DNA from 4 places in the Streptomyces sp. NPDC042346 genome. Region 2 is predicted to be linked to each of the others. Evidence: riboswitches for the same ligand, from Rfam matches in the RefSeq annotation. Region 2 holds a riboswitch; each other region holds the start of a gene.
What was found. A riboswitch is a leader RNA that binds a small molecule or an ion and turns the genes downstream of it on or off. The one in region 2 is predicted to bind cyclic di-AMP.
Positions count from the first base shown of each region.

Region 1: another riboswitch for cyclic di-AMP. It lies ahead of ACZ6K0_RS21635 (M23 family metallopeptidase); the one in region 2 lies ahead of ACZ6K0_RS09650 (LysM peptidoglycan-binding domain-containing protein).
Region 3: another riboswitch for cyclic di-AMP. It lies ahead of ACZ6K0_RS33360 (transglycosylase family protein); the one in region 2 lies ahead of ACZ6K0_RS09650 (LysM peptidoglycan-binding domain-containing protein).
Region 4: another riboswitch for cyclic di-AMP. It lies ahead of ACZ6K0_RS29355 (M23 family metallopeptidase); the one in region 2 lies ahead of ACZ6K0_RS09650 (LysM peptidoglycan-binding domain-containing protein).

Region 1 is NZ_JBVJEH010000004.1:779,455-784,166, reverse strand. It holds gene trmB (tRNA (guanosine(46)-N7)-methyltransferase TrmB) at 1-230, shown strand, start outside; gene ACZ6K0_RS21645 (PrsW family intramembrane metalloprotease) at 301-1,614, shown strand; gene ACZ6K0_RS21640 (aldo/keto reductase) at 1,611-2,561, opposite strand; gene ACZ6K0_RS21635 (M23 family metallopeptidase) at 2,627-3,820, opposite strand; cyclic di-AMP (ydaO/yuaA leader) riboswitch at 3,832-3,978, opposite strand; gene ACZ6K0_RS21630 (PP2C family protein-serine/threonine phosphatase) at 4,180-4,712, opposite strand, start outside.
Region 2 is NZ_JBVJEH010000002.1:222,453-227,164, forward strand. It holds gene ACZ6K0_RS09640 (phosphocholine-specific phospholipase C) at 1-964, shown strand, start outside; gene ACZ6K0_RS09645 (DUF6197 family protein) at 1,013-1,636, opposite strand; cyclic di-AMP (ydaO/yuaA leader) riboswitch at 2,033-2,186, shown strand; gene ACZ6K0_RS09650 (LysM peptidoglycan-binding domain-containing protein) at 2,192-3,112, shown strand; gene ACZ6K0_RS09655 (alpha/beta family hydrolase) at 3,106-4,392, opposite strand; gene ACZ6K0_RS09660 (LURP-one-related family protein) at 4,495-4,712, opposite strand, start outside.
Region 3 is NZ_JBVJEH010000010.1:342,212-346,923, reverse strand. It holds gene ACZ6K0_RS33375 (DUF501 domain-containing protein) at 1-281, opposite strand, end outside; gene ACZ6K0_RS33370 (FtsB family cell division protein) at 322-792, opposite strand; gene eno (phosphopyruvate hydratase) at 883-2,169, opposite strand; gene ACZ6K0_RS33360 (transglycosylase family protein) at 2,540-3,280, opposite strand; cyclic di-AMP (ydaO/yuaA leader) riboswitch at 3,284-3,457, opposite strand; gene ACZ6K0_RS33355 (transglycosylase family protein) at 3,716-4,712, opposite strand, start outside.
Region 4 is NZ_JBVJEH010000008.1:294,587-299,298, reverse strand. It holds gene ACZ6K0_RS29370 (DNA gyrase/topoisomerase IV subunit A) at 1-302, opposite strand, end outside; gene ACZ6K0_RS29365 (M16 family metallopeptidase) at 490-1,836, shown strand; gene ACZ6K0_RS29360 (M16 family metallopeptidase) at 1,863-3,230, shown strand; cyclic di-AMP (ydaO/yuaA leader) riboswitch at 3,431-3,593, shown strand; gene ACZ6K0_RS29355 (M23 family metallopeptidase) at 3,607-4,389, shown strand; gene ACZ6K0_RS29350 (GntR family transcriptional regulator) at 4,585-4,712, shown strand, end outside.

The DNA.
Region 1 (4,712 bases), on a different contig from region 2:
GCCTGCTCGCGACCCGGCTCAAGCCCGGCGGCGTCCTGCACTGCGCCACCGACTGGGAGTCGTACGCCGAGCAGATGCTGGAGGTCCTCTCCGCGCATCCGGACTTCGAGAACACCCGCGAGGACGGCGGCTTCGCTCCCCGCCCGGACTTCCGGCCCGTCACCCGCTTCGAGGGTCAGGGTCTGGACAAGGGGCACGTCGTGCACGACCTTCTTTTCCGGAGGAAGTGACCCGGAGGAAGTGACAGGGAGTTCGTTACTCCTTCGCCCGGTGTCGGTGCGGGTCGTTAGGGTCGCTGACGTGTCGAACCCCGTCCTCGCCCCCGTCCCGCACCGGGACACCGAAGAGCCGGCCTTCCCTGTCGCCGCCGACCGGTCCCAGTGGCGCTACCGGCCGCGCCGCGCCTTCTGGCGCAGCCGGCTGGTCCGGGCCGTCGCCGTGATCACCCTGCTCGCGCTCTGCGCCCTGGTCATCCTGGCGCTGGTCCGCGAGCAGACCGGCACCCAGGGCTTCCTCGTCGGCCTGGGCCTCGCGGTGCTTCCCGTACCGCTGCTCATGGCCGCGTTCCGCTGGCTCGACCGGGTCGAGCCTGGCCCCTGGAAGAACCTGCTCTTCGCCTTCGCGTGGGGCGCCTTCGCCGCCGCGCTCGTCGCGATCCTGGCGAACTCCTTCGCGGTCCGCTGGATCGCGACGGCCACCGCCGACCCGGACTCGGCGGACACCCTCGGCGCCACGGTGATCGCGCCGGTCGTGGAGGAGAGCGCGAAGGCCGCCGCGATCCTGCTGCTCTTCCTCTTCCGCCGACGGCACTTCGGCGGGCTCGTCGACGGGGTCGTCGTCGCCGGTTTCACGGCGACCGGCTTCGCCTTCACCGAGAACATCCTCTACCTCGGCAACGCCTTCGGGGAGGACCAGCAGGTCGGCTCCACCGGCATCGGGATGGTGACCGCCGGAACGTTCTTCGTCCGGGTCGTGATGTCGCCGTTCGCGCATCCGCTCTTCACCGTGCTCACCGGCATCGGCTTCGGCTTCGCCGCGCTCGCGCCGCGCGGGAAGCGGCTCCGGCGGGTGCTGCTGCCGATCGTCGGACTGCTCCTCGCGATGGGCATGCACGCCGCCTGGAACGGCGCCGCCACCTTCGGCGGCCCCCTGGCCTTCTACGCCGTGTACGGCGGCTTCATGGTCCCCGCCTTCGGTCTGCTGACCTGGCTCGCGGTGTGGAGCCGGCAGCGCGAGCTGCGCACGATATCCGGGGAGCTCCCGGCGTACGCGGCGGCCGGCTGGCTCTCCCCCGCCGAGCCGCTCGCGCTCTCCTCGATGCGCGCCCGCCAGCTGGCCCGCGCCTTCGCCGCCCGGACGTACGGTCCTCCGGCGGCGCAGGCCGTCGGCGAGTACGAGTCCTTCGCGACGACCCTCGCGTTCCTCCGGGACCGGGCCCGGCGCGGTACGGCCGGGCCCGACTTCCCGGCCCGGGAGGAGGAGCTCCTGCACCACCTCTGGCAGCGCCGGGCGGTCGCCTCCCCCGCGCTCACGTACGCGGCGCGGGCGACGGGCCGGGTGTGGGCGCCGCCGCAGTACCTGGACTACGGCGGCTACAACCCGTACCGAAGCTAGGCGGTGGCCGAGGCCTCCGTGAGGAGCGCCAGGTCGGCCTCCGTCAGGGTGAGGTCCGCGGACGCGACGAGGGCCGGGAGCTGCTCGACCGTACGGGCGGAGGCGATCGGCGCGGCGACGGTCGGCCGGGAGGCGAGCCAGGCGAGGGCGACGGTGGCGAGCTCGGCCTCGTGCGCCTCGGCGACCGCGTCGAGCGCGGAGAGCACGGCCCGGCCCCGCTCGGTGTCCAGGTGGCCGCCGGCCCCGGAGGCGCGGACGCTGTCGACTTCGGCGCCGGGGCGGTACTTGCCCGTGAGGAAGCCGGCGGCGAGACCGTAGTACGGGACGGCGGCGATTCCGGCGCTCTCGACGGTCTCCAGGAGCGGGCCCTCGTAGGTGTCGCGCGAGACCAGGTTGTAGTGCGGCTGGAGCGCGACGTACCGGGCGAGGCCCTCGGCCTCCGCGAAGTCGAGGGAGGCGCGCAGCCGCTCCGGGGAGATGTTGGAGGCGGCGACGGCGCGCACCTTGCCGTCCTTCACGAGCTGGTCGAGGGCGGTGACGATCTCCTCGACGGGGACGGTCTCGTCGTCGAAGTGCGTGTAGTACAGGTCGATGTGGTCGGTGCCGAGGCGGCGCAGCGACTCCTCGGCGCCCGCCTTGATGGTGGTGGCGGAGAGCCCCTTGAAGTGGGGGTGGGCGCCGACCTTGGTGGCGACGACGATGTCGTCGCGGTTGCCGCGGGAGGCGAGCCAGCGGCCGATGACGGTCTCGGACTCGCCGCCTTCGTTGCCCTCGGCCCAGGCGGAGTAGACGTCCGCGGAGTCGACGAAGTTTCCGCCGGCGGCGGCGTAGGCGTCGAGGACGGCGAAGGACTGTGCCTCGTCGGCGGTCCAGCCGAAGACGTTGCCGCCCAGGGCGAGCGGGAAGACGTGCAGGTCGGAAGAGCCCAGCGTGCGGAGAGAAGTCATGGGGTGATCAACCCTCCGCGCCACCGGGCGTATTCCGCTTGGGACGTCCCGAGGCCTTCAGGGCCTCAGACCGGCAGGCCCTTGGAGCGGAGCCAGGCCGCCGGGTCGATGCCGTCGCCGCCCGAGGTGTGGACCTCCATGTGGAGGTGGGCGCCGGTGACGTTGCCGGTGGCGCCGACGCGGCCGATCGTCTCGCCGGTGGTCACGGTCTGGCCCGCGGCGACCGTCATGGAGGAGAGGTGGGCGTACCAGATCTCGGTGCCGTCCTCCATCTCCAGGACGACGCGGTAGCCGTAGGAGCCGGACCAGCCCGCCGACTTGACGGTGCCGCTGTGGACGGCCTTCAGCGGGGTGCCCGTGGGGGCGGCGAAGTCGAGACCGGTGTGGTAGCCGGAGGACCACATCGAGCCGGACTGCATGTAGGTGGCGCTGAGGGAGTACGAGGAGAGGGGCATCGAGTAGCTGGCGGCGAGCTGGGCGAGGCGCTCGGCCTCGGCGGCCGCGGCCTTCCGCTCGGCCTCCGCCTTGGCTTCCGCCTCCGCCTTCGCCTTGGCCTCCGCTTCGGCCTTGGCCTTCGCCTCGGCGGCCGCCTTCTCCGCCGCTTCGGCCTTGGCCGCGGCCTCGGCCGCCGCCTTCTCGGCCGCCGCCTTCTCCGCTGCGGCCTTCTCGGCGGCGTCGGCGGAGGCCTGCTGCTGCTCGGCCTGCTGGAGGATGCGGGCGCGGAGGACCTCGCCGGCGTCGGCGACATCGGCGGCCGTGGCCGTCCCTGCCTGCGGGGTGTACGTGGCCTGGGCGGTCCGGGCGGTCGTCCCGGTCCCGGCCGTCGTGTCGGCTGCCGGGGTGACGTACGTGGCGGCGGTGAGCGGGTGCGCGTTCCCGCCGGTCGCCTCGATGGTGTCGCGGATCTGCTCGTCGGCGTCGTCGGCGAACAGCTCGCCGACGCCGGGGAGGTCCTCGGCGGCCGGGAGGTTCAGGTCGGCGAGGTCCGGGAGGTCGGGGAGCGATATCGCGACCGGCGGCTTCTCCTGCGCGGTGGCGAGGCCGCCCGCGCCGACGGCCGCGATGACGCCGACGCCGAGGACGGTGGAGGAGCGGGCGAAGTTGGAGCGCTGCTTGACGACCCGGTGCCGGCCGCCGGAGCGGCTCTCGGCGCGGAGGGAGCCCTCGGTGGGATTCCACTCGGTGTCCGGAGCGGCAGGACCCGCACCACCACCGAAGGCATCGAAGGGGGCTTCGGGTGCGGGAGTGTTGGACGCCACGGAGGCGCGCTCCTTTCCTTCCTTCTCGCCTACCGGGTTAGCTGACGGGTTCGGAGCAGGAAGGTCTCCTACGGGCACGGTCGCACGGGTGCGAAGGGCCCGATTCACCCCAAGTAGTGGTTCCCCGGTTCCTTTTCAGGATTCGGCGCGTGCGCACGGTGCCGTCTCTTGCGACGGTTGTGACGACCGCGCTGCGTTATCGAACGTTAATAGACAGGGGGGTCCGATTCCAAGCTGTTCCCGGTGATCATTCATTGAATTGGTCGGGAATCGCCCGAGTTGACCCCCCTTCAGAAAGGCGCCGCCAAACCCCCACGATCTGACGTTATGTCAATTGTTATCGGAGTGACACTCCTCGACTACGCCTGGTGACCGGTCCGGTCCGGCGGCACCGGCGGCACCACCGGCATCGTCCTGCGCCTCTCCTGCTGCCCCGCCGCCGGCCGGCTCAGCGCGAGCAGCGCCATGTCGTCCGTCGACGCGCCGCCCGTGTGGAGCCGTACGTCGTCCACGAGCGCGTCGAGCAGCTCCTCGGGCCCCGGGAAGATGCGCCCGGCGAGGCGGGACGCCGGGTCGTAGAAGACGCCCGCCGTGTTCCGCGCCTCCGAGAGGCCGTCCGTGTAGAACAGCAGCGTCGCGCCGGGCGGGTACGGCCGCTCCTCGGCCCGGTCCGGCCACGCCGCCAGCTCGCCCATGCCGAGCGGCAGCGCCGGCTCCGCCGGATCCAGCACGTCCAGGCTGCCGTCCACGTACAGCAACAGCGGTGGCGGATGGCCCCGGTTGACGACCCGTACGGTCCCGGCGCCGCCCTCGCGGACGCGCGGGATCTCCGCCAGGACGGCCGTCGTGAACCCCTCGAAGGCGTCGAGCCCGTCCCTGCGGGTCCCCTCCC
Region 2 (4,712 bases):
CCTCGACGGCGTACCGATCGGCCTGGGCTTCCGGGTCCCGATGATCGTCATGTCTCCGTGGACCCGGGGCGGTTGGGTGAGCTCCGAGGTCTTCGACCACACCTCCGTCCTCCGCTTCATGGAGACCTGGACGGCGGCTCTCGGCACGCCCGCCACCTGTCCGAACATCAGCGCCTGGCGGCGCCGCGTGACGGGCGACCTGACGAGCGTCTTCGACTTCGCCCACCCCGTGTACGGCGTGCCCGCCGGCCTCCCGTCGACGGCGAAGGTCATCGGGCAGTCCACCTGCGGCCCGCTGCCGAACCCCGCGCCCCAGAACAACGCCCAGCCCGCGCAGGAGTCCGGCACCCGCCCGGCGCGCGCGCTGCCGTACCAGGTGAACGGCAACCTGGACCGGTTCGAGTTCGGGGCCGCCGGCAAGATCCTGGCCTGGTTCTCGATGACGAACCAGGGGACGGAGGCCAAGCAGGCGGCGCACTTCTCGATCCACCCGTACCAGCACCGCGACACGGCGGCCTGGCAGTACACGGTCGACGCGGGCGGCACGGCCTCCGACTACTTCAACATCGGGCTCGGGTCGGGGTCCGGGAAGTACGACATCTCGATGATGGGCCCCAACCGCTTCCTGCGGCGCTTCATCGGCGACGCGTCCAAGGCGGGCAAGGCCGTGGAGGTCGCGGCCCGGTTCGCGCCCGAGGCGGGGACGGGCCGGACGGCCCTCTGGTTCAGGATGACCAACACCTCTGCGGCGCCGGTGACCTTCACGATCCGCTCGAACGCGTACCGCACGGACGGACCGTGGACGTACACGGTCCCGGCGAACTCCAGCCGCGAGGACTTCTTCAACGCGGTGGCCTACAACGGCGGCTGGTACGACTTCACGATCCTCGCCGACATCGACGGGACCTGGTCACGCCGGTACACCGGCCACATCGAGACGGGAGCCCCGAGCGTCACCGGCTGAACCCCCGCACCCGGCAGGTGACGGGCACGGGCGGGGCGCCACCGCCCGTCACCGGCCGGCGTGCGCGGCCCGGCGGATCGTCGCGTCGAGGAGGTCCACCGCCTCGGCGGCCGTCCGGCCGGGCGCCCGGTTCCACGGACCGATCAGGTCGTGCCACCCCCGGGACCGGAGCTCGGTCATGATCCAGGCGGCGGCCTCGTTCATGGTGTCCGCGCCGCCGTGGCCGAGGCGGTGGGCGGCGAGGAGCGCGCCGCAGACGCAGCGCGCCCCCCGCGCGTCGCGCAGCTTGTACGGGGCGTTCTGCCAGCCCCACTCGGTGAGCACCAGCCGCGCGTAGCCGAGGTGCACCGAGGGCCGCAGCTCGGGGCGGCCGATCCGGCGCCAGGCATGGAGGCGGTCCGGGAGTACGGCTCCGATCCGGCCCGGGAGTGTGCGCTCGGCGGGGGCGGGCGGCGGCAGCGCGTCGAGCGCGTCGGCCACGAGTTGGTCCACGGACACGGAGAGCAGCGCCCGCCAGTCGGCCGGCGGCGCGGGGACCGCCGGCTCGGCGACCGTCGGCGTGGGGGCCGTCCAGTCGGTGACGATCCGCTGCCAGGTGGCGCTCTCGAAGAGAGCGGCCGCCTCGCGGTCGAGGGTGTCCGGGCTGAGCGGGGAGGTGGTGGTGGTCGGCATCCGGAGGGCTCCTGGGTCGGGTGCCTCCATCATTCAAGAAGAATGTCGGGTTTGCGACTTTTGACCATACCTAGCCCCCCATCGGAGTCCGGCTCGGGCGAACAGCCCACAGAGGCTAATTTCCTCCTATTTACTCACCAACGGAATTACGTCGCATATTCGGACATTGCTCACCGGGTGACGCGGTTCACTTTCCCTCGCCGCCGCCGGGCACCCATTCGGCCGCAGGCCGTACCGCGCACGGAAGTTCACCGGGGTCCGAGTCCGGTCGATCTTGAATTCCTTGAATTCGGAGATCCAATTCCGGGAGCGAACGACCAGCTCCTCTTGTTATCCGTCGCATTACTGGCCTACGGTCACCCCCATTCGAGCGGAACGCCTAATCCTGCCGCCGCCCGAAACACCTCCCTTTCACCCGACGGCAGGAGCGGGGGACCCACGAATTCGCCGGTCCGGAATCCGGAACGGCTCGGGGTGAAGCCGCGTGTGCGCGGCCGGACATCTCCCGTCCGAACCCGACAGCTCACCCCGCAGGCGCCGGAGAGGAATCCCGTCATGCCTGCACACGGTAAGCACCGCCGCCCCCGCCGCCGCACCGTCTCCCGCGGTCTCGCACTCGCCGGAACGGGCGGGGCCGCCCTGGCCCTGCCGCTGGTCATGCCCGCCACGGCCGGCGCCGAGACCGTCTCGTCCGCACCCCGGATCGCCGCCCAGTCCCACGCGGCGCAGTCCCACGCGGTGCAGTCCTTCGCGGCGCAGCCCGTCACCGCGCGGCCCGCCGCCGTGCCGTCCGCTCCCGTCGCCGCGCGTACGTACACCGTCGTCAGCGGTGACTCGCTTTCCTTGATCGCCCATAAGAAGGGAATTCAGGGCGGCTGGAAGTCGATTTACCGGACCAACAAGTCCGCCGTGGGTGACAATCCGTCACTCATTCACCCCGGTCTCGAACTGACGATTCGTCGGGATTCCGCGAAGGCCGCCCCGGCGCCTGCCACCGTGCAGAAGAAGAAGAAGAGCTCCACCACGACGGATCGGGCGAGCCGTTCCGAGCGCCGTGCCGCGGCGCCGGCCGCCGCCTCTGGCGCCTCCGCCGCGCAGGCCGTTCCCGCTGCCGCGCCTGCCGTCCAGGCCGCCCCGGCAGCCGCCACCCAGTACGCCGACAACCTCGACGGCTGGATCCGCGCCTCGCTGGACATCATGGCCCAGCACGGCATCCCCGGCTCGTACGACGGAATCCTCCGCAACGTGATGCGCGAGTCCTCCGGCAACCCCCAGGCGATCAACCTCTGGGACTCCAACGCCGTGGCCGGCACCCCCTCGAAGGGTCTGCTCCAGGTGATCCAGCCGACCTTCGACGCCTATCACGTGCCGGGCACGTCCACGGACCTGTTCGACCCGGTCGCCAACATCACGGCCGCCTGCAACTACGCGGCCGACCGCTACGGCTCCATCGACAACGTCAACGGGGCCTACTGACGCCGGAAGTGCTCGGCGAACCAGTCCGTGGCGAGCTCCGCCACCTCCTCCAGGGCGCCCGGCTCCTCGAAGAGATGCGTGGCGCCGGGGACGACGGTCAGCCGGTTCTCGCAGCGCAGCAGGGCCTGGGCCCGTCTGTTGAGGTCCAGGACGAGCGCGTCCCGGCCGCCCACCACGAGGAGGGTCGGGGCGCGCACCCGGGCCAGGTGCTCGCCCGCCAGGTCGGGCCTGCCGCCGCGTGAGACGACGGCGGCGACACCGGAAGAGGGATCGGCCGCCGCCCACAGCGCGGCGGCCGCGCCCGTACTCGCCCCGAAGTATCCGATCGGCAGGTCGCTGCCCCCGGGCTCCCCGGCCAGCCACTCCGTGACGCTCGCCAGCCGGCCGGCGAGCAGCGGGGTGTCGAAGACGTGCGCCCGGTCGGTCGCCTCGCTCTCGGTCAGCAGGTCGAACAGCAGCGTCCCGAGCCCGGCCCGGTTCAGGGCCGCCGCGACCGCGCGGTTGCGCGGGCTGTGCCGGCTGCTGCCGCTCCCGTGGGCGAAGAGGACGACGCCGGTCGCGCCGTCGGGGACGGCGAGCCGTCCCCCGAGGGTGGCTCCGGTCACCGGGATCCGGACGTCCGAGTCCCGCACGACGGGTCCGCGCGCGGCCCGGCTGCGGTCGAGGCAGGCGAGCACCTCCGCGTCGGTCGTCTGCGAGAAGTCCCGGTAGAACTGACCGATCGCGTAGAAGAAGTCGGGCTCGCGGACGCACACGGTCTCGTCGGCCTCGCCGCCGACGCGTGCGGTCCAGCCGCGCGGTGCGACCGGCACCGCCAGGACGATCCGCGCGGCACCCTTGGCACGGACCACCCGGCAGGCGGCCAGGGCCGTGGCGCCCGTCGCGAGCCCGTCGTCGACGACCACGACCGTCCTGCCGTCGAGGGGCACGGGCGGGCGACTTCCCCGGTAACGCTGGGTGCGCTGTTCGAGCTCGACGTGCTCGCGCTCCTCCACGGCCGCGAGATCCCGCTCCCCCACGCCGGTCTCGCGCAGCACGTGCTCGTTGAGGACCCGCACCCCGCCCTCCCCGAGGGCGCCCATCGCGAGCTCCGGCTGCTGCGGCACCCCCAGTTTGCGGACGAGACAGATGTCGAGGGTCGCGTCGAGCGCGTCGGCGACCTGCGCGGCCACCGGTACGCCGCCGCGCGGGAGCCCCAGGACCACGACGTCCTGGCCCTTGAGGTGGCCGAGGCGGGCAGCGAGCTGCCGGCCCGCGTCGGTGCGATCAGTGAAGTCCATGGCCCGCCGCCCTTCCGCACGCGGCCCGGGCGCGGGGCGGAACGCCGTGTCCCGTCCCCTGCCCGTCCCTCCAGGGTAGACGGGTCGCCTCGCCGGGACAGCTCAGCGGGACTGCAGGGCGTCGAGGGCGACGGCCTGGGCTATCGCGAGCCGCCGGTCCAGTTCCGGGTCGGCTATGTCCACGACGTACCGGTCGCGCACTCCGAAGCGCTTCTCGACGGACATGACGTGCCGTCCGGCCTCGGCGAAGTCGAAGTGGTACGGCACGACGAAGGGGAGCAGGTCCGTGAACGGGAGGAACTCCCAGCCTCGCCGCAGGA
Region 3 (4,712 bases), on a different contig from region 2:
GGGTCGGTGGCGAGCCGGGCCTGCATCTCCTTCATGACCCCGTTGGCCTCGAGGGTGCCGATGGCCGAGGCCGCCCGGGGGCAGGTCAGGTAGTACGTCGTCGGGAACGGCGTGCCGTCAGGGAGCCGGGGCGCGGTCTCGACGACGTCCGGGTTGCCGCACGGGCAGCGGTGCGCGATGGCGCGCAGGCCGCGGGGCGGCCGGCCGAGCTGGAGCTCGAAGGCGGCGATGTCCTTCTCGGTGGGCTCGGTGCGTTCGGTCTGCGGAGGGGGCGTTTCCATGTTTTTTCGGTTGCCTTGCTCGTGTGTCGCGGAGGAGGGGTCAGGGACGGTCGGCGTGGTCGACGCCGTCCCAGAGGTTGTCGTACCAGGGGCGTTCCGCCGCTCCCTGGTCGGCGCGGGGCCGCTGCTCCGCGTCGGGGTCGTTCACGGTGAAGCCGGTCTCGCCGGGCCGCACGTAGTGCAGGTGCTCGCGGGCGAGCCGGCGGACGTAGGACGGGTCCTGGAGGCGGGCCTTCTCGTCCCGCAGCTCCTCGACCCGGCGTGCGGCCTCGGCCGCCCGGCGCTCCTGGTCGGCGATCTCGCCCTGCTGGGAGACGTAGCTCCGCATCGGGTAGGCGAGCGCCACGACGAGGGAGCAGACGACGAGCGCGAGGAAGGCCGCGCGGCCGGTGAGCCGGGAGCGGCGGGCCTGCCGGCGGGTCTGGGAGCGGTAGACACGGGCGGCTGTCTGCTCGCCGAGCAGTCTGATCCGGGTCGCGGTCGAGAACCGGTCCCGGTCCTTCGCGGCCATGTCGTGTCGCCTCCCCTGTTCATGCGTACGTCCCCGCACACGGTACGGGACCGAGTACGGGGACGTACGGAAGCTGCCCTACGGAGAGGCTCAGCCCTTGAAGCGCGGGAAGGCGCTGCGGCCGGCGTAGACCGCGGCGTCGTCGAGGATCTCCTCGATGCGCAGGAGCTGGTTGTACTTGGCGACGCGGTCCGAGCGGGCCGGGGCACCGGTCTTGATCTGACCGCAGTTCACGGCGACGGCGAGGTCGGCGATGGTGACGTCCTCGGTCTCGCCGGAGCGGTGGGACATCATGCACTTGAAGCCGTTGCGCTGGGCGAGCTCGACGGCGTCCAGGGTCTCGGTCAGCGAGCCGATCTGGTTGACCTTGACCAGGAGGGCGTTGGCGGTGCCCTCCTCGATGCCGCGGGCGAGGCGCTCCGGGTTGGTGACGAAGAGGTCGTCGCCGACGATCTGGACCTTGGCGCCCAGCTTGTCGGTGAGGACCTTCCAGCCGGCCCAGTCGTCCTCGTACAGCGGGTCCTCGATGGAGACCATCGGGTACGCGGAGACGAGCTCCTCGTAGTACTCGGTCATCTCGGCGGCCGAGCGGGACTTGCCCTCGAACTCGTACGTGCCGTCCTTGTAGAACTCGGACGCGGCGACGTCGAGCGCGAGCGCGACGTCGGAGCCCGGGGTGTAGCCGGCCTCCTTGATGGCCTCGATGATGAGGTCGAGGGCCGCGCGGTTCGACTCGAGGTTCGGGGCGAAGCCGCCCTCGTCGCCGAGGCCGGTGGAGAGGCCCTTGCGCTTCAGCACGCCCTTGAGCGTGTGGTAGATCTCGGCACCCCAGCGGAGGGCCTCGGAGAAGGACTCCGCGCCGATCGGGGCGATCATGAACTCCTGGATGTCCACGTTGGAGTCGGCGTGCGACCCACCGTTGAGGATGTTCATCATCGGAACGGGCAGCAGGTGCGCGTTCGGGCCGCCGAGGTAGCGGAAGAGCGGGAGGTCGGAGGCCTCGGCCGCGGCGTGCGCGACGGCGAGGGAGACGCCGAGGATGGCGTTGGCGCCGAGCGAGCCCTTGTTCTCCGTGGCGTCCAGGTCGAACATGGCCTGGTCGATCAGGCGCTGCTCGGTGGCGTCGTAGCCGACGAGCTCCGGGCCGATCTGCTCGATGACGGCGAGGACGGCCTTCTCGACACCCTTGCCCAGGTAGCGGTTCGGGTCACCGTCGCGAAGCTCGATGGCCTCGAACGCACCGGTGGAGGCGCCGGACGGAACAGCAGCACGGCCGGTGCTGCCGTCGTCGAGGCCGACCTCGACCTCGACCGTGGGGTTGCCTCGGGAGTCCAGGATTTCCCGGGCTACGACGACGTCGATGGACGGCACGAGCATCTCCTTTTTGGGATGTGACGCTGGATGTGACGCATGGCCGGTGCAGGGTCGCTCGGCCTTGCGACAAGAGCCTAACCGGCTCAGGGGGTCCGGTCGGCCGTGCGCCCGCCCCCTGGGACGAAAAAGGACCCAAGGGCATGCATCTCGGGACGAAGGACCCCAGATCTACTGGACGGTAACTACGAAGTCCTCCCCAAAGGGTCCCGGTAGACGCGGAACCCCGTATGTACGGAACCCCGGACGCACGGAACCCCGGACGCACGGAACCCCGGTCCGGCGCGCACGGGGGAGAGTGCGCCGGACCGGGGTGGTCACCGCGGGAGGGTCGTCTGGGTCGGGTGAGCCGCCGGACTCACCCGAGCCGCCGGGCTCACTTGAGGTGGAGCTGCTGGCCCACGTAGATGAGGTCGGCGTTCTCGACGACGTCCTTGTTCAGCTCGAAGAGCTTGGCCCAGCCGCCCTTGACGCCGTGCGCCTCGGCGATCTTGCTGAGGGTGTCGCCGGCGACGACCTTGTACTCGCCGTCACCCTTCTTGACCACCTTGCCGGTCGGGGTGGTGACCGTCTTCTTGGTGGCGGCCTTCGGCGCGGCGTGCTGCTGCGTCGACTGCTTCGGGGCCTGGCGCTGCTCGCTGCGGGTGGTCGGCTGCTCGGCCTTCCGCTCCTGGCGCGGCTGCTGCGTCTGCTGCTGGGGCGCGGCCTGCTGCGGCGCGCTCTCGGCGGAGCCGCCGTCGTACGAGGCGCCGGAAAGGCCCACGCCACAGGACGGCCAGGCGCCCTTGCCCTGGCCCGCGAGGACCTTCTCGGCGATGGCGATCTGCTGGGACTTCGACGCCTGGTTGGCGGTCGAGGCGTAGGCGGTGCCGCCGTACGCGGCCCAGGTGGAGGCCGAGAACTGGAGGCCGCCGTAGTAGCCGTTGCCGGTGTTGATGGCCCAGTTGCCGCCGGACTCACAGGCGGCGACGGTGTCCCACTCGGAGACCGTGGCGGCCGAGGCGGTGCCCGCGGTCATCAGCGGGGCGGCGACGGCGACACCCGTGACACCGACGAGGGTGACGACCTGGGTGGCCTTGGAGGGACGACGGTGTTTGCCCTTACCGGAAAACAGCATGGAGATTCTCCTCACCGACGCCTGTGAGGTGAGCTGTCGGGTTCGGGCCGGAAAGTTGCCCGGCCGCGTGTCCTAGCACGCGGCTTCACCCCAAGCCGGTCATCGGCCGTCTGTCTCAACGGCCGGGACCGGCACTTACCTTGGGTCCCCCACTCCTGCCTTCGGCGCTTACGCGACGACTGTTCCCATCGGCCGACGGCAGGATTCGGCGTTTCGGTCGACGGGGCCCGCGGTGGCGAGCGGTTACGACCGTAGACACAGACCCACCGGAAGTTCAAAGAGGCGTATTGCGGAAATATCGCCCCTACTTGCCTTCCGGCGGGGGGTGTTTGCGCAGGTGAGAGGTGACGGGAGCAAAGTTCGCGGACGTGACACGCCAGTTGGGGCGAAGAGACCCATGTCTCACTTACCCAGAACCGGACATACGCCCCCGAACTACCCGGCCTTCGTCTCCGCCTTCTTCTCCGAACCGATCGTCAGGTCAAGGCTCTGACCAGGGACGATGAGGTCCGGGTCGACACCCACGGTGCCGCGGTTGGCGTCGTAGAGGGCGTTCCATCCGCCGGGGAGTTCGTTCTCCTGCGCGATCTCGGACAGGTTGTCACCGGGCTGCACGGTGTACGCGCCCGAAGCACCCTGACTGTCCGTTGTGTCCGAATCCTTCATTGCGTCAGTCGTGGGCGTGGCGGCGGAGCTTTCCGCCAGCTCGTCCGTCGATGAGGCGTGTCGGCCGGATTCAGCCGAGGTGTCCGTCTTGCCGGTTTCCTCCGGGGCCGCCTCGCCCCGGTGCTTGCCGGTGCCGGGCGTGGCCGACGAGGTGTCACCTGTCGGCGTTTCGGGCGATACGGGCGTAAGGGACGCATCGGGCGTGGCCGGGGTGGTCGAGCCGCCCGTCGGCGTGGTCGGGTCCGTCGGCGTACCGGCGGTACCCGGAGCGGTCGGGGTGCCCGTGGTGGCCCCCGTCGCCGGAGCGGTCGGGGTGCCCGTGGTGGCGGGCGCGGTGGGCGTGGCGGAGGCGGTCGACCCGGTGGGGGCCTTCGACGGCGTACCGGCCTCGGCGGACCCGGTGGACCCGGCGGTCTTCTCCGCGGCCTTCTCGGCGGCCTTCTCGGCCGCGGCGGCCTCCGAGGGCGTGATCGGGACGCCCGCGGTCCGGTTCGACTCCGCCACGGGCCCGGTGGGCGCCTTCGGGGCGGCGGCCGGGCCGGGGTTGATCCCGGTGGCCCTGCCGTCGTTCGTGAGGCCGGCGATGGGCGCGCAGGTGGCCCAGTCGGTGCCGCCGGCGGCGAGCGCCTTGTCGGCGATCGCGATCTGCTGGGCGCGGCTGGCCAGGTCGGGGCTGGGCGCGTAGGCGAGGCCGCCGTTCCGCTCCCAGCTGTCCTGGGTGAACTGGAGACCGCCGTACATGCCGTTGCCGAAGTTGGCGCTCCAC
Region 4 (4,712 bases), on a different contig from region 2:
ACCATGGCGTCGTAGATGGACGCGTCGCCGTGCGGGTGGAGCTTGCCCATCACCTCGCCGACGACGCGGGCGCACTTCACGAACCCGCGGTCGGGCCGGAGCCCCATCTCGCCCATCTGGTAGACGATGCGGCGCTGGACGGGCTTCATGCCGTCGCGGGCGTCGGGGAGAGCGCGCGAGTAGATCACCGAGTACGCGTACTCGAGGAAGGAGCCCTGCATCTCGTCGACGACGTCGATGTCGAGGATCCTCTCCTCGTACGCGTCGTCCGGCGGCGGTGTCTTCGTGCTGCGGCGGGCCATCGCGGCTGCGGCTCCTTCACCAACAAGGTTGATCTGACGCGGACCATTGTGGACCGTGCCACCGACAACGCCGACCGCGACCCGGAAGAGGGACATCTGGAAGGGGCGGGAACTTCGCCAGGTGTCGGCGCGCTTGCATACAGTGGCAGGACTTTTTCACATCGCGATCGAAGGGACGTACATGCCCATGGGTCACACGGCCACGGCCGAGGCCGGCTCCGGCGGCCTGACAGCGACCGAGCACCGGTTGGCGAACGGCCTGCGCGTGGTGCTCTCGGAGGACCACCTGACCCCGGTCGCCGCGGTCTGCCTCTGGTACGACGTCGGTTCGCGCCACGAGGTCGAGGGCCGCACGGGCCTCGCCCACCTCTTCGAGCACCTGATGTTCCAGGGCTCGAAGCAGGTCCAGGGGAACGGGCACTTCGAGCTGGTGCAGGGCGCGGGCGGCTCGCTCAACGGCACGACGAGCTTCGAGCGCACCAACTACTTCGAGACCATGCCCACCCACCAGCTGGAGCTCGCGCTCTGGCTGGAGGCCGACCGCATGGGCTCGCTGCTCGCCGCCCTGGACGACGAGTCCATGGAGAACCAGCGGGACGTCGTCAAGAACGAGCGCCGCCAGCGGTACGACAACGTGCCGTACGGCACGGCCTTCGAGAAGCTGACCGCGCTGGCCTACCCGGAGGGCCACCCGTACCACCACACGCCGATCGGCTCCATGGCCGACCTGGACGCGGCGACGCTGGAGGACGCGCGGGCCTTCTTCCGCACGTACTACGCGCCGAACAACGCGGTGCTTTCGGTCGTCGGCGACATCGACCCGGAGCAGACCCTCGCCTGGGTCGAGAAGTACTTCGGCTCGATCCCCTCCCACGACGGCAAGCTGCCCCCGCGTGACGGCTCGCTGCCCGACGTCATGGGCGGGGAGCAGCGCGTGGTCCTCGTCGAGGAGGTCCCGGCCCGCGCGCTCATGGCCGCCTACCGGCTGCCGCACGACGGCACGCGCGAGTGCGACGCCGCCGACCTGGCCCTGACGGTCCTCGGCGGCGGCGAGTCCTCCCGCCTGCACAACCGCCTGGTCCGCCGGGACCGGACGGCCGTCGCCGCCGGCTTCGGCCTGCTGCGGCTCGCCGGGGCCCCCTCGCTGGGCTGGCTGGACGTCAAGACCTCCGGCGGCGTCGAGGTCCCGCAGATCGAGGCGGCCGTCGACGAGGAGCTCGCCCGGTTCGCCGCCGAGGGCCCCACGGCCGAGGAGATGGAGCGCGCGCAGGCCCAGTTGGAGCGCGAGTGGCTCGACCGGCTCGGCACCGTCGCGGGCCGCGCCGACGAACTGTGCCGGTTCGCCGTGCTGTTCGGCGACCCGCAGCTCGCCCTCACCGCCGTCGACCGGGTCCTCGACATCACCGCGGAGGAGGTGCAGGCGGCCGCCAAGGCCCGGCTGCGCCCCGACAACCGCGCGGTGCTCGTCTACGAGCCGGTGGCCACCGAACAGAGCGAGAGCGACAGCGACGAGGAAGAGGGAGCGGACCAGTGACCGACGCTGCCGTGTCTTTGACGAGCATGGACTTCCACCCGCAGCCCGAGCCGGGCGTCGCCCGGCCCTGGGCCTTCCCGGCCCCGGACCGCGGCTCCCTGGCCAACGGTCTGACGGTGCTGACCAGCCACCGCCCCGGCCAGCAGGTCGTGGCCGTGGAGATCTTCCTGCCGGCCCCGCTGGACGCCGAGCCGGCCGGTCTCGACGGCGTCGCCACGATCATGGCCCGCGCGCTCTCCGAGGGCACGGACCAGCGTGGCGCCGAGGAGTTCGCGGCCGAGCTGGAGCGCTGCGGCGCCACGCTCGACGCGCACGCGGACCACCCGGGCGTACGGGTCTCCCTGGAGGTGCCGGTCTCCCGGCTGCCCAAGGCGCTCGGGCTGCTCTCCGAGGCGCTGATCGCCCCGGCCTTCCTGGACACCGAGATCGAGCGCCTCGTGCGCAACCGCCTCGACGAGATCCCGCACGAGACGGCCAACCCGAGCCGCCGCGCCGCCAAGCAGCTCTCCAAGGAGCTCTTCCCGGCCGCGGCCCGGATGTCCCGGCCGCGTCAGGGCACGGAGGAGACGGTCGCCGCGATCGACGCCGCCGCGGTCCGCGCCTTCTACGAGGCGTACGTCCGCCCCGGCACGGCCACCGCCGTGGTGGTGGGCGACCTGACGGGCGTCGACCTGGAGAAGGTCCTCGCCGAGACGCTGGGCGCCTGGACGGGCGAGCCGGCCGAGGCGCTGCCGATGCCGCCGATCACCGCCGACGACACCGGACGGGTCGTCATCGTCGACCGTCCGGGCGCGGTCCAGACCCAGTTGCTGATCGGCCGGATCGGTCCGGACCGCCACGACAGCGTCTGGGCGGCCCAGGTCCTCGGCACGTACTGCCTCGGCGGCACGCTGACCTCGCGGCTCGACCGGGTCCTGCGCGAGGAGAAGGGCTACACGTACGGCGTGCGGGCCTTCGGCCAGGTGCTCCGCTCGGACGCCGAGGGGAACGGCGCCTCGATGCTCGCCATCAGCGGCTCGGTGGACACCCCCAACACCGGCCCGGCACTTGACGACCTGTGGAAGGTGCTCCGGACCCTCGCGGCGGAGGGCCTCACCGACGCCGAGCGCGAGACGGCCGTGCAGAACCTGGTGGGCGTGGCGCCGCTCAAGTACGAGACGGCCGCCTCGGTCGCCGCGACGCTCGCCGACCAGGTCGAGCAGCACCTCCCGGACGGCTACCAGGCCCAGTTGTACGCGCGGCTCGCCGAGACGGGCACGGTCGAGGCGACCGCCGCCGTGGTCAACGCCTTCCCGGTGGACCGGCTCGTCACCGTGCTCGTGGGCGACGCGACGGAGATCGCGGAGCCGGTGCGTGCGCTCGGCATCGGTGAAGTCACCGTCGTGACCGGCTGATCGCCCGCGCCGATCACCGGCGGAAGGCCTCGACGTCCCGCTTTCGTCGAGGCCTTCCGCTTTGTCCGGATTGGGAGCAAGGGTGACCGTCTGCCCTGTGGCATGTCTTACAAACAGGCGTGTCTGTTTGGTGATTGAAAGATGATCCGCATAGCGTCGGTCCGGCTGTTCGTCAGTGCACGTGCCGCAGTCGCGGCAGCGGACAGTCATCGCCGAGTCCCCGTCAGGCGCGAGCCTGGGGAGCCGGGGACCCACACAGTCCCTGGGGTGAATCGGGCGCCTTCGCCATGTGCGGAGGGGCTCGTAGGAGACCTTCCTGCTCCGAACCCGTCAGCTAACCCGGTAGGCGAGAAGGAAGGAAAGGATCAGCCCCTACATGGCGTTCACCCGTGCCACCGGGAAGCATCGTGGTCCGAGCCGGATGGCACGCCGCAGCGTGGGCATCGCCGGCGTAGCGACGCTCGCCACCACCGGCGTCATCGGAACCTTCGCCTCCCCGGCGCTCGCCGCCGACACGGACAACCGCTCCGTCGAGGACACCGGCCTCACGCAGGTGATCACCGAGGACTCGCTCGCGGACCGGATCGACGCCCAGGCCGCCGCCCAGGAGCAGGAGGCCTTCGAGGCCATCGCCAAGGCGAAGGCCCAGGCCGAGGCTCGTGCCGAGGCGAAGCGCAAGGCCGAGGCCCGCGCCAAGGAGGTCCGCGAGGACCGCGAGCGCGCCGCCCGCGAGGCCGAGCGCCGCCGCCTCAACTCCTTCCAGCTCCCCGTGGCCGGCTCGTACGTGACCACCGGGTACAAGACCGGCGGCTCGCTCTGGTCCTCCGGCAGCCACTCCGGCATCGACTTCCACGCCTCCTACGGCAGCTCGGTCGTCTCCGTCGGCTCCGGCACCGTCGTCGAGGCCGGCTGGGGCGGCGCGTACGGCAACAACATCGTCATCCAGATGAACGACGGCACGTACACCCAGTACGGTCACCTCTCGTCCATCGGGGTCTACGTCGGCCAGACCGTCGAGCCGGGCCAGCAGATAGGCGTCTCGGGCTCGTCCGGCAACTCGACCGGCCCGCACCTCCACTTCGAGGCGCGGACGAGCTCCGAGTACGGCTCCGACCTGAACCCCATCTCGTACCTCCGCGCCCGCGGCGTCAGCCTCTGACACCCGGCGGATCGCGTCGCAAAAGCCCCGGCTCGTACTGAGCCGGGGCTTTTCGCTGCCCGAAACATATCGCCGGATTCCATGGGGCCATCGGAAATTCCGGCCTGCTGCAATAGAGTCGCAGGACACTTGCGGAACAGACGCAGAACAGGCGTCGCTCGAATTGTCTCTCGCGGATCAAGGCGGAGGTCGGACATGCGCGTTCCCGCGCAATCGGTATGCACGGCGATCCGGGACGACATCGTCTCCGGTGTCTTCGAGCGGGGCGCGCGGCTGACCGAGGAGCAGCTCGCGCGACGCTACGGGGTCTCCCGCGTCCCGGT